Regions from separate parts of the Klebsiella africana genome, predicted to be linked through region 2. Evidence: riboswitches for the same ligand, from Rfam matches in the RefSeq annotation. Region 2 holds a riboswitch; the other holds the start of a gene.
What was found. A riboswitch is a leader RNA that binds a small molecule or an ion and turns the genes downstream of it on or off. The one in region 2 is predicted to bind thiamine pyrophosphate.
Positions count from the first base shown of each region.

Region 1 (7,594 bases), 2.5 Mb from region 2:
AATAAACAGCGCAGCGAAGCAGATATCGGTTTGCAGCCGCGCGTTGGCATTAAGCATGACGTAGCCCAGGCCCTCGGCTGAGCCGACCCATTCGCCGATAATCGCGCCGATGGGTGCCACCGCCGCCGCCATGCGCAGACCGGAGCCCAGCGCCGGCAGGGCGGCCATCAGCCGGACATGGCGCAGCTGAGCGCCGAAGGAGGCGTTCATGCTGCGCGCCAGATCGAGATACTCCTGGTTGACCCGTCGCAAGCCATCAAAGAAGGCAGATGTCACTGGAAAGAAAATCACCAGCACCGCCATCGCCACTTTGGCGCTCATACCAAACCCCAACCACAGCACCAGCAGCGGGGCGAGGGCAAAGACCGGGATCGCCTGGCTGGTGAGCACCAGCGGCATCAGCCAGCGCTGTAGGCGGGGGGAGAGGATCATGCCCAGCGCCAGGGTGACGCCGAGCGTTACGCCCAGCGCCAGGCCGCTCAGGATCTCACTGAGCGTGATAAGCGTATGCCAGCCGAGATAGGCGCGATTAACCCACAGCGCCTCAGCGACCGCCATCGGGGAGGGTAAAAGAAAGTGAGGAATGCCGCTGCGGCTGGCCAGCTCCCAGAGGATCATCAGCCCGCAGAACACCATACCCCCGCGCCAGAGACGTCCGGTCATGGATGGGCCCTCATCAGTTGCTGCAGCAGGGCGGCCTGGCTGATCAAGAGATCGGGCGCGTCTGGCGCGCGCGGAGGCGTGCCGGCAAGGTGATGGCTGTCATCGATGTCGCCGTGAGCCGTCGACAGCACCAGTAGGCGGTGGCTTAGCCGGCAGGCCTCCAGCGGATCGTGGGTGATCAGCACCACCGTGCGACCAGCCAGCAGGGTGGCTGCCAGGGTCTGAATGCGCGTGCGGGTGAGGGTGTCCAGCGCCGAGAACGGTTCATCCATCAGCACGATGGGGCGATCCTCATACAGGGTGCGCGCCAGCGCGGCGCGCTGACGCATACCGCCGGAAAGGGTTGCCGGTCGGGCGTCGGCGCAGGATGAAAGCTCAACCTGTTCAAGCAGGGCGGCGACCCGGTCATGGTCCACTTTTTCACCGCGCAGCCGCGCGCCGAGGGCGACGTTGTCCCGGACGCTCAGCCAGGGATAGAGCAGATCCTTCTGCCCCATCCACGCCAGACGGCCCTGAATCGGCTGCCCATCGCTGGCGACCACTGCTCCGCGGGTGGCGGGCGCCAGGCCAGCTATCACCCGCAGTAGACTGGTTTTTCCCGCTCCGCTGGCACCGAGCAGCGACACCCACTGCCCGCCGGGGATCGTCAATGACAGGTTATCGAACAGCCGACGGTCGCCGAAATGCAGGCTCAGGCCGCGAACCTCGATACCCGGCGCCGTCACGCCCGGGCCTCCGCCGCCGCGTTCAGGCCCATCTGCCAGAACTGCGCCTCAAGGCGGGTGGCGGTGGTGAAAATCTCGCTCAGCGCAGTGATCCGGGCCTCGCTCCCGCGCTGCTGCCACACCGTTTCCAGCAGCGCCAGCGCGGCGTTGACGCCCTGCAGATAACCTTCATCACCATAGTTGTGGATCCATGAGGCGTAGGGGTTATCGGTCAGCCGGGTGGCGGGATGATGCAGCAGGCCGAGACCGATCTCCGCATAACCGGCCACGCAGGGCATCAGGGCAACCAGCAGATCCAGGGCGTCACCTGAATGGCCAATATCCAGTACATAGCGGGTGTAGTTCAGGGTTTCCGGCGCTTCAGGCTCAGCGGCCATCTCCTGCTCGCTAATCCCCCACTGGGCGCAATAGCCGACATGCAGCGGCAGTTCGTTGAGGATGGCCGTCATTGAGGCTGCCGCGGCCCGCATTTCCGGCAGCGTGCGCAGTTTACTTACCAGCAGCGCGTAGCTGCGGGCAAAGTGAATTAGAAACAGATAATCCTGGGTCAGGTAGCGACGAAACGCGCTTTTCGCCAGCGTCCCATCGGCGAGCTGTTGGACAAAAGGATGCGCCACATAGTGCTGCCAGTCAGTGGCGGCCAACTGGCGTAAACGGCCATATAGGCCATGGCTAAAAGCGGGAACGATCACAGGACCTCCATTTATTCAGGGGAGATCCGGGCGTGCAGGGGTGTGAACAGGCAATGGCGGTAATGCTGGCAAAATTGCCGACCCGTCCCTTCGCTGGCATGACCCAGATCAGGTTCAAAGGGTTCGGCTTGCGCCATCTCAGCCCTCACGGGACACCCCTCGGTAGCGTTATGTTATACGACATTCACCTTTTGAATACAATCACCGCGCCAGCCGGCAAAGCGAAAGCGGTTTTCTGTGATAGCCAGCACTTTTTCATTTAAAAATAGCTGAAAAACAGGCGGCTACGCGTTGGTGGCTATTATCCGGTTACGTTATATTTTCACTATCCTGTTGCGTTAATCCTGTTCGCCACGCGTGTCGTGCGTGCCCCAAAGCCCCGGAGTGAGCATGAAATTCCCGCTGTCCACGCTGGCGCTTGTGTTCCTGTTGTGCCCGCCAGGCGATGCCGCCGGTCTCTTCGATGTGGAAGATGGCATGCTCGATATGAGTCAGTATCTGGCTGAGAACCGTTACGGTTTTCTGCCGGTGCCGCTGGCGATAACCGAGCCGGCCATCGGCTATGGCGGCGGACTGTTTGGCCTGTTTTTACACGGGAAAGGCAGCCGGGAGGGCGGGCAGTTTATTCCTCCACCGCTCACCGCTTTTGGCGGGGCCGCCACGCAGAACGGGACCTGGTTTATTGGCGGCGGCCATCGCCACACCTGGCAGCATGACCATATTCGTTACCTGGCAGGAGCCGGCTACGCTAACGTGAATCTGGATATTTATTCCGGCGACACGGGCGTATTCAGCCATGCTAAACCGGTGCAGACGCAGACCAAAGGCGTCGCCGCGCTGCAAAAACTGCTGTTCCGCGTGGGCGACACGCCGGTATTCCTTGGGGCCTCCCAGGTGTATACCCGGGCGGATGTCTCAAGCAACAACCCGGTGGTCAACCGGGTGTGGCAACACGTTCTCGGTCAGAACAGCAGCTCTTCGGCGCTGGGGGTGGTGGCGGAATATGACACTACCGATAATATTTTCTATCCTCAGAAGGGGTTAGCGCTGAAGGGAGAATATCGCTTTTTCCGTTCGCTGCTTGGGGGCGATTATCACTACAACACATTCTCGCTGGATGGGAAGGTGTTTATTCCGCTCAGTCACACGCTGACCCTGGCGGTCGCGGGCAATTATCAGTCATTAACCCATCATGATAGCCATCTGATGCCGATGGCCCGTCCCTCTATCGCGCTATCGCTACCAGGGCGACTACGTGGCCACGGCGCAAACCCAGCTGGCCTGGGCAGTCACTCCGCGCTGGATCCTGCAGGGATTTGTGGGGGCGGGGAGCGCCGCGGAGGCGGCGGATACCCTATGGGAACAGTCAGAGGTGGCGTGGGGGGCCGGTTTTCGCTACCTGATTGCCCGGCAGTACGGTTTACGTACCGGGATTGACGTGGCGTTCAGTGAGCATGAGCAGGCGGTCTATTTCAATGTCGGTTCGGGTTTATAACTACCTATGAGAATAAAAATGAGAGCATCCGGCGCGGTGTTAACGCTGTTGTTAGCGGCCTGGGGCACGTCGGCTGCGGAGCCGGACGAGAACGACAGTTATTTTCCGATATGGGGCGATGAGGCACGCGCCAGGGGATATTCCCTTCCGTTACCCTACGGCGTCAACCTCAGCTATATGAATATCCGTCAGGATATCATGGTCGACAGTATTACCTTTTCCGGGCTTAAGCTCGGTAACCATCCTATCCCCAGCGATATGTTCGCCATCGATGCCGGACATACCCGTGAGAAGAGCAAAACGGAAAACCTGCGTCTCGACATGTGGGTCTTTCCGTTTCTCAACGTTTACGGGCTGGTGGGGCATACCCGCGGATCGTCCGTCTCTCAGGTCTCTGTGGATTCAGATCCCTCGCAGTTTCGTGGCCTGGACCGGGCGATCGCCGGCGCGGTTCATCAGCTTTATCAGAGCGGAAAACTGCAGGACATTGATTTCACGCTTGATTTTAAAGGCACCACCTGGGGTACCGGCTTTACCCTTGCCGGGGGATACGGCAACTGGTTTGGGTTAGTAGACACTAACTACACCCGTACCGATTTCGATATTCTCGACGGCAGTATCTCGGCGGTCACCGTTTCGCCGCGCGTCGGCTATCGTTTCAGTTTTCAGGGGATCGACGGGCCATCCCACCTCAGCCTGTGGGTCGGAAGCATGTATCAGGACGTGCAGCAGGAGTTCAAAGGCGATCTCGCCGATCTACACATGCCGCCAGAACTTCAGCCGCTTATCGCCGCAGTCAACAAAGACGGCGAGGGCAAATTTGACGTTAAGCAAAAGCTGACCTCGCCGTGGAATATGCTGATTGGCGCCCAGTATGAAGTCACCAAAAACTTTAACGTGCTGACAGAATTTGGTTTTAACGAGCGCAATAGCTTCTTTGTCTCCGGTGAATACCGTTTTTAACTAAAACCGCAGGCGCCATCTGCCGGTAAGATGCGCGCTCTTTTCTTGCTGTGGAGAGGCTGTTGATGCGTAAAGCCTTCTGGCTGTTATTCGCGCTGGCGCTGCCGGCGCTGGCACAGGACCCGGTGCTGCCCGCCGTGACGACGATCCATCCGGCGCCTACCCTGAGTGAGCTGCCGCCGCCTGAGTCGCTGCGGCCGTGCTGCGCGTTTGGTTATGACCTGCACGTGCGCGCGGTGGGCATCCCCATCCCGGTGTACCAGATCGGTAATGTGCTGACCCTGGACACCCTGGGCAAGCATCATTACAACGACAGCGCGCTCGGGGCGGTGAAAAACTTGCTGGGGCTGAGCGAAGAACAGAACGGGCTTATCTATACCCGGCGCGGCGGGTTTATTGATATTGCCCATGTGCGCGATACAGCGGACTACACCTTCTATCTGTTTAATCGTATTGCGCCGACGCTGGGTCAGGCGGGGCGGATCTTCTACAGTGAAGAACTTGGCGTGCGCCGCGTGCAGTTGAATGCTTTTACCCCGCCGGCGGGCGTCAGGCAGCGCTATCAACTGGCGGCCTGGCTCGCCGGGCATCTGGCCTTCCAAATCGCGCAATGGCACGAGATCGCCCAGTGGTATGGTTTCCAGTCGGTCCCCGGGTTTTCTGAGGAGATCTCCGCTTTTTCGCCGGAAGATCTCTACTCCAATTTATTGGGCGCCAGGCTGGCAATAAACGTGGTCCTTAGCGGCCACGGTGGTTCAGTGGAAGAGTATAACCAGGCCATGGATGTGGCGCTGAAACAGGCGTTAACCCGGCTGCTGGTGGCCACGCGCGGGGAGACAGAAGCGATGTTTCAGCGGATCGATGGCGACTGGTGGAACAGCCACCGGCGGGTGCCGGATAAGTTTCTGGTGCTGAAGCGTAACTATGATCTGCAGGAAAATCGGCTGCCGACGCCGATCCCGTTCGAAACCCTGCCGCCGTATCGCCTGACCATGCCGGCGCAGGTGGGGGGATTCCGCTTACGCGATCTCGGCGAACTGCAGATCTACCCAGGGCACGATATGCAGGCGCTGCCGGTTCCGGCGCAATACTATGGCGCTGCCGCGTTTCAGGGGCTGGCGGATCGCGCCCGCGAGGCGGATAAGACCCAGCTGTCACGCATTGAAAAGTAGCGAGAAAGGCTCAGGGCGAGCGCCCTGAGCCGACGAGTTAGCGGAAGTCGACCCAGCAGGCGCCGTTGTCGGCAGACCGTACGCAGTTTTCCACCCAGCGCACGCCGTACGCGCCGGCGCGGGCGTCCGGGTACCAGAAGTCGGCCAGCAGCGCCTCGTCGCGACGGTCAATGGCGTCCATGGCGATAGCGAAGCGGCGATAGAGATTTGACCAGGCCTCAAATAGCCCCTCCGGATGGCCGCCGCCGATGCGGTCATCCTGACGCGCCAGCGGATCAAGATAGTCCATGCCGCGCTCCAGAATACGCACCGGTTCGCCCTGAACCTCGTAGCGCAGCTGGTTGGGTTGCTCATCCCACCATTCGAGACTGGCTTTTTCACCCACGATACGCACCTTTTGCCCGTGCATGGAGCCGCAGTTAACGGCGGAGCTCCACAGCGAGCCGACGGCTCCGTTGTCATATTCCATCAGCACATAGGCGTTGTCTTCCAGCGGGGCGCGGCTTTTGACAAAGCTTTGTCTGGCGCACATCAGCCGGGCAATGTTCAGCTGTGGGGCCATGGTTTCGACCAGAAACAGCGGGTGAGTGGCCAGGTCGCCCAATACATAGCTAGGGCCGACGAAGCGGGGGTCGACCCGCCAGCGGGTACTGGCGTTTTCCAGCTCCACCGGCTGGGCGTGAAAACCGTGGGCAAACTGCATATTGACGATACGAATATCGCCCAGCAGCCCGTCGGCGATCATCTGCCTGGCCTGCAGGATCAACTGGTGCCCGGCATAGCCGTAGGTCACCCCGATGATCTTGCGCTGCCGCTGGCTGAGCGCCACCAGCTCGTCAGCTTCTTCGCTGCTGAAGCACAGCGGCTTTTCGCACACCACGTGCAGCCCGGCCTCCAGCGCCGCCCGGCAGATGGCATAGTGGGTATTATTTGGCGTGGCAATCGAGACCGCCTGAATGCCGTCCGGCCGGGCGGCTTCACCGCGGAACAGGCTTTGATAGTCGGTGTAACAGCGGTCGGGATCCACCCCCAGCTGTTGGCCGAACTGGCGTCCGCGCTCGGCATCAATATCAAAAGCGCCAGCCAGCAGCGCAAACGTGTTGTCACGCAGGGCCGCTGAGCGGTGAATATAGCCGATCTGGCTGCTGCCGCCGCCGCCAACCATGCCCCAGCGCAGGGTGCGGTCGAGAGGTTTTAAACCGTTAATCATCTCGTGTCTCCTGTCAGAATCCAACGCCGCGCAGATAGCGCAGGCTCTCCGTGACTGCCTGCAGACTGCCTGCGGCATGGCGCGGGTCACGCTCTTGTTCAATGGTTATCCAGCCCTGATAGCCCCGGCGGGCAAGAAAGTCTTTGATGGCCGGATAGTCAATGGCGCCTGTGCCGAGCGGGCACATTACCCCTTCGGCACAGGCGGTGAAGAAGTCGATCCCCTCGTGGATGGCGCGCTGATAAACCTGCGGGTCGACATCCTTAAAGTGCAAATAGTCCAGGCGGTCGTAATAACGATCCAGCCAGTTAAGCGGATCCATTCCGGCGTAATAGAGATGCCCGGTGTCGAGACACAACCCGGCGACATCGTGCGGGATATCGTTGGCCAGCCGCGCGATCTCATCGGCAAACTCAATGCAGCCCCCGGCGTGGGGATGGATAACCGCGCGCACACCGTACTCCTGCCAGGCGAGGGTACTGAGGGCGGTAATGTGCTCTATCATGCGTTGCCAGTCGTTGTCATTGAGGCGCGGGGCCAGCGCGCCGCGCCCGGCGAAGCGCGCCCGCTCGGGGTTGCCGAAGTCGATAATCACCAGATAGGGCGGTTGGTAAGTGTGGCCCGGGATCGGTTCGGCGGCCGGTACCTGCGCCAGATTACGGCAGATTTGATGG
Region 1 covers NZ_CP084874.1:2,469,241-2,476,834, forward strand. The annotation lists gene LGL98_RS12035 (ABC transporter permease) at 1-663, opposite strand, end outside; gene LGL98_RS12040 (ABC transporter ATP-binding protein) at 660-1,388, opposite strand; gene tenA (thiaminase II) at 1,385-2,080, opposite strand; TPP riboswitch at 2,149-2,250, opposite strand; partial or broken gene LGL98_RS12050 (BamA/TamA family outer membrane protein) at 2,471-3,575, shown strand; gene LGL98_RS12055 (putative outer membrane beta-barrel protein) at 3,594-4,538, shown strand; gene LGL98_RS12060 (DUF4056 domain-containing protein) at 4,604-5,710, shown strand; gene LGL98_RS12065 (Gfo/Idh/MocA family protein) at 5,748-6,920, opposite strand; gene LGL98_RS12070 (TIM barrel protein) at 6,934-7,594, opposite strand, start outside.
Region 1: linked by a shared signal. The riboswitch ahead of tenA (thiaminase II) and the one ahead of thiC (phosphomethylpyrimidine synthase ThiC) in region 2 are both predicted to bind thiamine pyrophosphate.

Region 2 (7,594 bases):
TCCTGGCGCACCATCCATACCGATTCGCCCTGCCATTCGCCAATATGCAGCGCATGCTGGCCGACAAGATCGAAATTAACCGCTTCGCCATGTGGTAATTCTCCACCAGGCAACCATAATTTTTGTTCGTGACTGACAACCCACCAGCCGCGATCTAATTTTTCAATAATACGATCCATATCTATTGCACTACCTTTGCTTCACTGGCATGTTGTTAACATTATATTTACATTATGGTGAGCAGATTTAAATCAAAACTAGCGGAGTCAATCATGCTAAACCAGCTGGAAAATCTGACGGAGCGCGTTGGCGGTAGTAATGAACTGGTCGATCGCTGGCTACAAGTGCGTAAGCATCTGCTCGTGGCTTACTACAATCTGGTTGGCCTGAAACCGGGCAAAGAGTCATTTATGCGGCTAAACGAAAAGGCGCTGGATGACTTTTGCCAAAGTCTGGTGGATTACCTCTCATCCGGTCATTTTAGTATTTATGAACGCATTATTGGCGAAATGGAAGGCGATACCCCACTTTTAGCCGCCACCCGGCTTTATCCGCAGTTGGAAGCCAATACCCAGCAGATGATGGATTACTACGATACCTGCCTCGAAAACGCTATCGATCACGATAACTACCTCGAATTTCAGCAGGCGCTGTCGGATATCGGCGAGTCGCTTGAGGCGCGTTTCGCGCTGGAAGATAAACTGATCGCCCTCGCCGTCGCCCATAATCTGAGCAATGACGTGCACGATAATATTGCGCCGACCGCTTGAGTTGTGAACCGTTAACGAGTAATTTACGTACATTATCCCTCTGCGGAGGGATTTCATCTTGTCGGAGTGCCTATTTTCCATGTGCAGGCTAACGTGGAAAAGGCTGAGACCGTTAATTCGGGATCCGCGGAACCTGATCAGGCTAATACCTGCGAAGGGAACAAGAGTTAACTGCTGGTCGCACCTGTCCGTTCTGGACTGGTCGCATCTGTTACTCCATCCGTCGTCTGACAAGCCATCTCCTTTTTTAACTGGAATGCGCTATGTCTACTACCAAACTAACCCGTCGGGAACAACGCGAGCACGCGCAGCGATTCATTGATACGCTGGCAGGTACCGCTTTTCCCAATTCACGCCGCATCTATGTTCACGGCTCACAAGCTGATATCCGCGTCCCGATGCGTGAAATTCAGCTCAGCCCGACCCTTGTCGGCGGCGATAAAAATAATCCCCGGTACGAAACCAACGAACCGATCCCGGTATATGACACCTCCGGCCCGTATGGCGACCCGGATATTAGCATTGATGTCCGCCAGGGGCTGGCAAAGCTGCGCCAGCCGTGGATCGACGCGCGTAACGACTGCGCGCCGCTCAGCGAACGTAGCTCGGCCTATACCAAAGCGCGGCTGGCCGACGATGGCCTTGATGAACTGCGCTTCGGCGGCCTGCTGACCCCCAAACGCGCCGTCGCCGGGAAATGTGTGACGCAACTACACTATGCCCGTCAGGGGATCGTCACTCCGGAGATGGAATTCATCGCCATTCGCGAAAACATGGGGCGCGAACGTATCCGCAGCGAGATTCTGCGCCAGCAGCATGCCGGAGAAGGCTTCGGTGCCCGCCTGCCGGAAAACATTACCCCCGAGTTTGTCCGCGATGAAGTGGCCGCCGGGCGCGCCATCATCCCCGCCAACATCAACCATCCGGAGTCTGAGCCGATGATTATCGGCCGCAATTTCCTGGTGAAAGTGAATGCCAATATCGGCAACTCGGCGGTGACCTCTTCCATCGAAGAGGAGGTGGAAAAACTGGTCTGGTCAACCCGCTGGGGCGCCGACACGGTGATGGACCTCTCCACCGGCCGCTATATCCACGAAACCCGAGAGTGGATCCTGCGCAACAGCCCGGTGCCGATTGGTACCGTCCCGATTTACCAGGCGCTGGAGAAGGTCAACGGCATCGCCGAGAACCTCACCTGGGAAGCCTTCCGCGATACCCTGCTGGAACAGGCCGAGCAAGGCGTCGACTACTTCACGATTCACGCCGGCGTGCTGCTGCGCTACGTGCCGATGACGGCGAAGCGCCTGACAGGTATCGTTTCGCGCGGCGGCTCAATCATGGCTAAGTGGTGCCTGTCGCATCATCAGGAAAACTTCCTCTACCAGCACTTCCGCGAAATCTGCGAAATCTGCGCCGCTTATGACGTTTCGCTGTCGCTGGGCGATGGCCTGCGCCCCGGTTCGATTCAGGATGCCAACGACGAGGCGCAGTTCGCCGAGCTGCATACCCTCGGCGAACTGACGAAAATCGCCTGGGAATATGACGTGCAGGTGATGATTGAAGGCCCCGGCCACGTGCCAATGCAGATGATCCGCCGCAATATGACCGAAGAGCTGGAGCACTGCCACGAAGCGCCATTCTACACTTTAGGCCCGCTCACCACCGATATCGCACCGGGCTACGACCATTTCACCTCCGGTATCGGCGCGGCAATGATTGGCTGGTTTGGCTGCGCGATGCTGTGCTACGTCACGCCGAAAGAGCATCTCGGTCTGCCCAACAAAGAGGATGTCAAACAGGGGCTGATTACCTACAAAATCGCCGCCCACGCCGCCGACCTCGCGAAAGGCCACCCCGGGGCGCAGATCCGCGACAACGCGATGTCAAAAGCGCGTTTTGAATTCCGCTGGGAAGACCAGTTTAACCTCGCGCTCGACCCGTTCACCGCGCGGGCCTATCACGATGAAACCCTGCCGCAGGAGTCCGGCAAAGTCGCCCACTTCTGCTCCATGTGCGGGCCGAAATTCTGTTCGATGAAAATCACTCAGGAGGTCCGCGACTACGCCGCGAAGCAAAGTATCGAAGCCGGCATGGCCGATATGTCGAATAACTTCCGCGCCCGCGGCGGCGAAATCTACCTGAAACAGGAGGAAGCCTGATGTATCAACCTGATTTTCCACCCGTCCCGTTTCGTCTCGGACTCTACCCGGTGGTGGACAGCGTGGCGTGGATTGAACGCCTGCTTGAAGCTGGGATACGTACCCTTCAGTTGCGGATCAAGGACCGGCGCGACAGCGAAGTGGAGGATGACGTCATCGCCGCCATCGCCCTTGGTCGCCGCTATCACGCCCGACTGTTCATTAACGATTACTGGCAGCTGGCGATTAAGCACCAGGCCTACGGCGTCCATCTCGGACAAGAGGATCTGGAAACCACCGATCTGAGCGCCATCCGCCAGGCCGGGCTGCGCCTTGGCGTCTCTACTCACGATGATATGGAAATTGATGTCGCCCTTGCGGCGCGTCCCTCTTACATCGCGCTGGGTCACGTCTTCCCGACGCAAACCAAACAGATGCCTTCCGCGCCGCAGGGCCTCGAGCAGCTTGCCAGACATATTCAACGCCTGGCGGATTACCCCACCGTGGCGATCGGCGGAATTAGCCTGGAAAAGGCGCCGGAGGTACTGGCGACCGGCGTCGGCAGCATCGCGGTGGTCAGCGCCATCACCCAGGCGGCGGACTGGCGGGCAGCGACCGACCAGCTGCTGGCGCTGGCGGGAGCGGGCGATGAATGATCATGACTTCATGCGCTATAGCCGCCAGCTGCTGCTGGAGGATATTGCCATCGAGGGGCAGCAGAAGCTGTTAGCCAGTCGGGTGCTGATCATCGGCCTTGGCGGGCTGGGCTCCCCGGCGGCGCTCTATCTGGCCGGAGCGGGCGTCGGGACGCTGATCCTGGCCGATGACGACGCGGTGCATCTCAGCAACCTGCAGCGGCAGATCCTGTTCACCAGCGAGGATATCGACCAGCCAAAAGCCGCGGCGGCTCAGACCCGGCTCAGTCAGCTAAACCCGCGGATCAACCTCGTTGCGCTGCCGCAGCGTCTAAGCGGCGAGGCGCTGCGCGCTGAGGTGGCGAAGGCGGACGTGGTGCTGGACTGCACCGATAATATGGTCACCCGCCAGGCGATCAATGCCGCCTGCGTGGCCCTCGATACCCCATTAGTGACCGCCAGCGCCGTCGGCTTCGGCGGTCAGCTGATGGTGCTCACCCCACCCTGGACGCAGGGCTGCTATCGCTGCCTGTGGCCGGAAAGCGACGAACCGCAGCGCAACTGCCGCACCGCGGGGATCGTCGGCCCGGTGGTCGGCATAATGGGGACGCTGCAGGCGCTGGAGGCCATAAAGCTCCTTAGCGGCATGGCGACGCCGCGCAACACCCTGCGGCTGTTTGACGCCCGCACCAGCAACTGGCGCAACCTTGCGCTGCAAAAGGCTCAGAGCTGCCCGGTATGCGGAGGCCATGATGCAAATCTGGTTTAACGACGAGCCGCTGGAGTGCGCGGACAATCTCAGCGTCAGCGCCCTACTCAGCCAACTGGAACAGCGCCAGCCGGGCGTTGCGCTGGCGCTCAATCAACACATCCTGCCGCGCGACCGGTGGGAAGATCATCTCTTGCAGGAAGGCGATCGGATCCTGCTTTTTCAGGTTATCGCTGGAGGCTGACATGTTACGTATTGCAGACAAAACGTTTGAATCCCATCTTTTTACCGGTACCGGCAAATTCGCCGCCCCGGAGGTGATGGTCGAGGCGATTCGCGCCTCTGGCAGCCAGCTGGTCACCCTGGCAATGAAGCGCGTCGATTTACGTCAGCACAATGACGCGATTCTCGCCCCGCTGCTGGCGGCGGGGGTTAACCTGCTGCCGAATACCTCAGGCGCCAAGACGGCGGAAGAGGCGGTGTTTGCCGCCCGCCTGGCGCGGGAAGCTTTGGGTACCCACTGGCTGAAGCTGGAGATCCACCCGGACGCCCGCTGGCTGCTGCCCGACCCGATTGAAACCCTGAAAGCGGCGGAGCTACTGGTCCGCGAAGGGTTCATCGTCCTGCCCTACTGCGGCGCCGATCCGGTGCTGTGTAAACGGCTGGAAGAGGTGGGTTGTGCGGCGGTGATGCCGCTGGGCGCGCCGATCGGCTCCAATCAGGGACTGGAAACTAAAGCCATGCTGGAGATTATTATCGAACAGGCGACGGTCCCGGTGGTGGTCGACGCCGGGATCGGCGTGCCGAGCCATGCAGCGCAAGCACTGGAGATGGGCGCGGATGCGGTGCTGGTCAATACCGCCATTGCCGTCGCCGACGACCCCGTGGCTATGGCCCGCGCCTTTCGTATGGCAGTCGATGCCGGTTTACTGGCACGTCAGGCCGGACCGGGGACACGCAGTACGCAGGCGCAGGCCACCAGCCCGCTGACCGGATTCCTGGAGGCGCTGGCATGAAAACCTTCAGCGATCGCTGGCGGCAGCTGGAGTGGGACGACATCCGCCTGCGCATCAACAGCAAAACTGCCGCCGATGTCGAACGGGCGCTGGCGGCCAAACAGCTCACCCGCGACGACATGATGGCCCTGCTTTCGCCGGCGGCGGCCGATTATCTTGAACCGCTGGCCCAGCGCGCGCAGCGCCTCACCCGCCAGCGCTTCGGCAATACCGTCAGCTTCTACGTGCCGCTGTATCTCTCCAACCTGTGTGCCAATGATTGCACCTACTGCGGCTTCTCGATGAGCAACCGCATCAAGCGCAAGACGCTGGATGCCGCCGAGATTGCCCGCGAGTGCGCCGCGATCCGCAGCCTGGGCTTTGAGCATCTGCTACTGGTCACCGGCGAGCATCAGGGCAAGGTAGGAATGGATTATTTCCGCCAGCATCTGCCAGCTATCCGTAGCCAGTTTGCCTCGCTGCATATGGAGGTACAGCCGCTGGCGACCGAAGAGTATGCGGAGCTGAAAACCCTGGGGCTCGACGGGGTGATGGTCTATCAGGAGACCTATCATGAAAGTATGTACGCCCAGCACCATCTGAAAGGGAAAAAGCAGGATTTCTTCTGGCGGCTGGATACGCCGGATCGCTTAGGCGCGGCGGGGATCGATAAGATCGGTCTTGGCGCGCTCATCGGCCTTTCCGACAGCTGGCGGGTGGACTGCTTTATGGTCGCTGAGCACCTGCTGTGGCTGCAGCAGCGCTACTGGCGTAGCCGCTATTCGGTCTCCTTCCCGCGCCTGCGTCCCTGCGCTGGCGGCATTGAACCGGCCTCGCTAATGGATGAGCGCCAGCTGGTGCAGACCATCTGCGCCTTCCGCCTGCTGGCGCCGGAGGTTGAGCTGTCGTTATCGACCCGCGAATCACCCTGGTTCCGCGACCGGGTGATCCCGCTGGCGATCAATAACGTCAGCGCCTTCTCTAAAACCCAGCCCGGCGGCTACGCCGACGATCATCCGGAGCTCGAGCAATTTGCCCCGCACGACGATCGCCGCCCTGAAGAGGTCGCCAGCGCGCTGGCCGCTCGCGGCCTGCAGCCGGTATGGAAAGATTGGGATAGCTGGCTGGGACGCGCTTCGCAAACCTCATGATGCACAGTGTAAGCGCCTGATAATTTTGCGTGCCTGCACGAGAGATGAAAAACGGAGGCTCGCCGAACTGCCGCCGTTTTTCTATTCTGCCCGGGTCAGCAGCGGACGCTGACCAGGGCGAACCTTTTCTTCCTCATTTTCGCCCTGCCTCTCCGCGCTGCACGAGCTCAATTCATCATCCACAAATATAAATCACGATAGATGAAAGTCTCAGAGTTATAATTAAGCGATAGTTAACTGATTCGATCGGCAGGCGTCGTAGACGCAATCTGCGTTCGGACCCTTGGTTTATACATCCGGGACGATTAACGATTCATGGCGCTACACAACAGAAAGCTCTCTTTTACGACACCGATCGTCGTAGGGTTTGCCGGAATTTTACTCAGTTTTATGCTGATTGCTATTTTTGTCACCCTGGCGCAGCAAAAAGATTTTCTCGAAGATTATCACGATATTAACCGCAACTTTACCCATAACCTGGCGATCAACTATACGGAAACCCTGCTGCGGGAAAACGATTTTATTCTCGGGCGCGCAGCCATCTTCTTTGCCCGTAATGACGAACTGAATCGCGCGGTAAATGTAGAGCCGGAGAAAGGGTTAACCACCCTGATGCAGTTACAGAACATGATGCCAAGCGTCTCTTCCATTTCGCTGGCAGATACCGAGGGCCACTATCTGCGCGCCCCGGAGGTGCTGGAAAATGAAGATAGCCGGGCTTTCGATCCTAAAACACGTCCCTGGTTTATCAAACAGGCGGAAGCTAGCACCTTTAGCCATTACACCAGCCCATATATGGACTATTTCACCCACCATCCGACAATTACCATTTTCAAACCTGTCATCACCCCGGAGGGGAAACTCAAGGGCAGTCTGGCGTTTCATCTCGATCTCACCTCCATGGGGTTCGCGCTCCGGCAGATGGTGGCGCCCGTGCAGGGGGAATTCTTTGTGGTGCAGCGGGATGGCAAAGTGGTCCTGCACTCCGACCCGGGCGCGTTGTTTAAACCCTTCGTCAGCGACGAGCTGATGGATAAAATGACCAGCGGCGAGGGGCAGCTTTATGATCCCAGGAGCGACACCTGGTATTATTACTACTCCTTTACCAATCCCGACTGGTTCGTGATTTTCCGTGTCGATAACGCCACCCTGGTCAATCTGACGCGCCATGAAACCAATTTAGTGATTGGCGGTTT
Region 2 covers NZ_CP084874.1:4,954,231-4,961,824, forward strand. The annotation lists gene nudC (NAD(+) diphosphatase) at 1-179, opposite strand, end outside; gene rsd (sigma D regulator) at 273-770, shown strand; TPP riboswitch at 823-947, shown strand; gene thiC (phosphomethylpyrimidine synthase ThiC) at 1,034-2,929, shown strand; gene thiE (thiamine phosphate synthase) at 2,929-3,564, shown strand; gene LGL98_RS23800 (HesA/MoeB/ThiF family protein) at 3,557-4,312, shown strand; gene thiS (sulfur carrier protein ThiS) at 4,296-4,496, shown strand; gene thiG (thiazole synthase) at 4,498-5,268, shown strand; gene thiH (2-iminoacetate synthase ThiH) at 5,265-6,398, shown strand; gene LGL98_RS23820 (sensor domain-containing diguanylate cyclase) at 6,714-7,594, shown strand, end outside.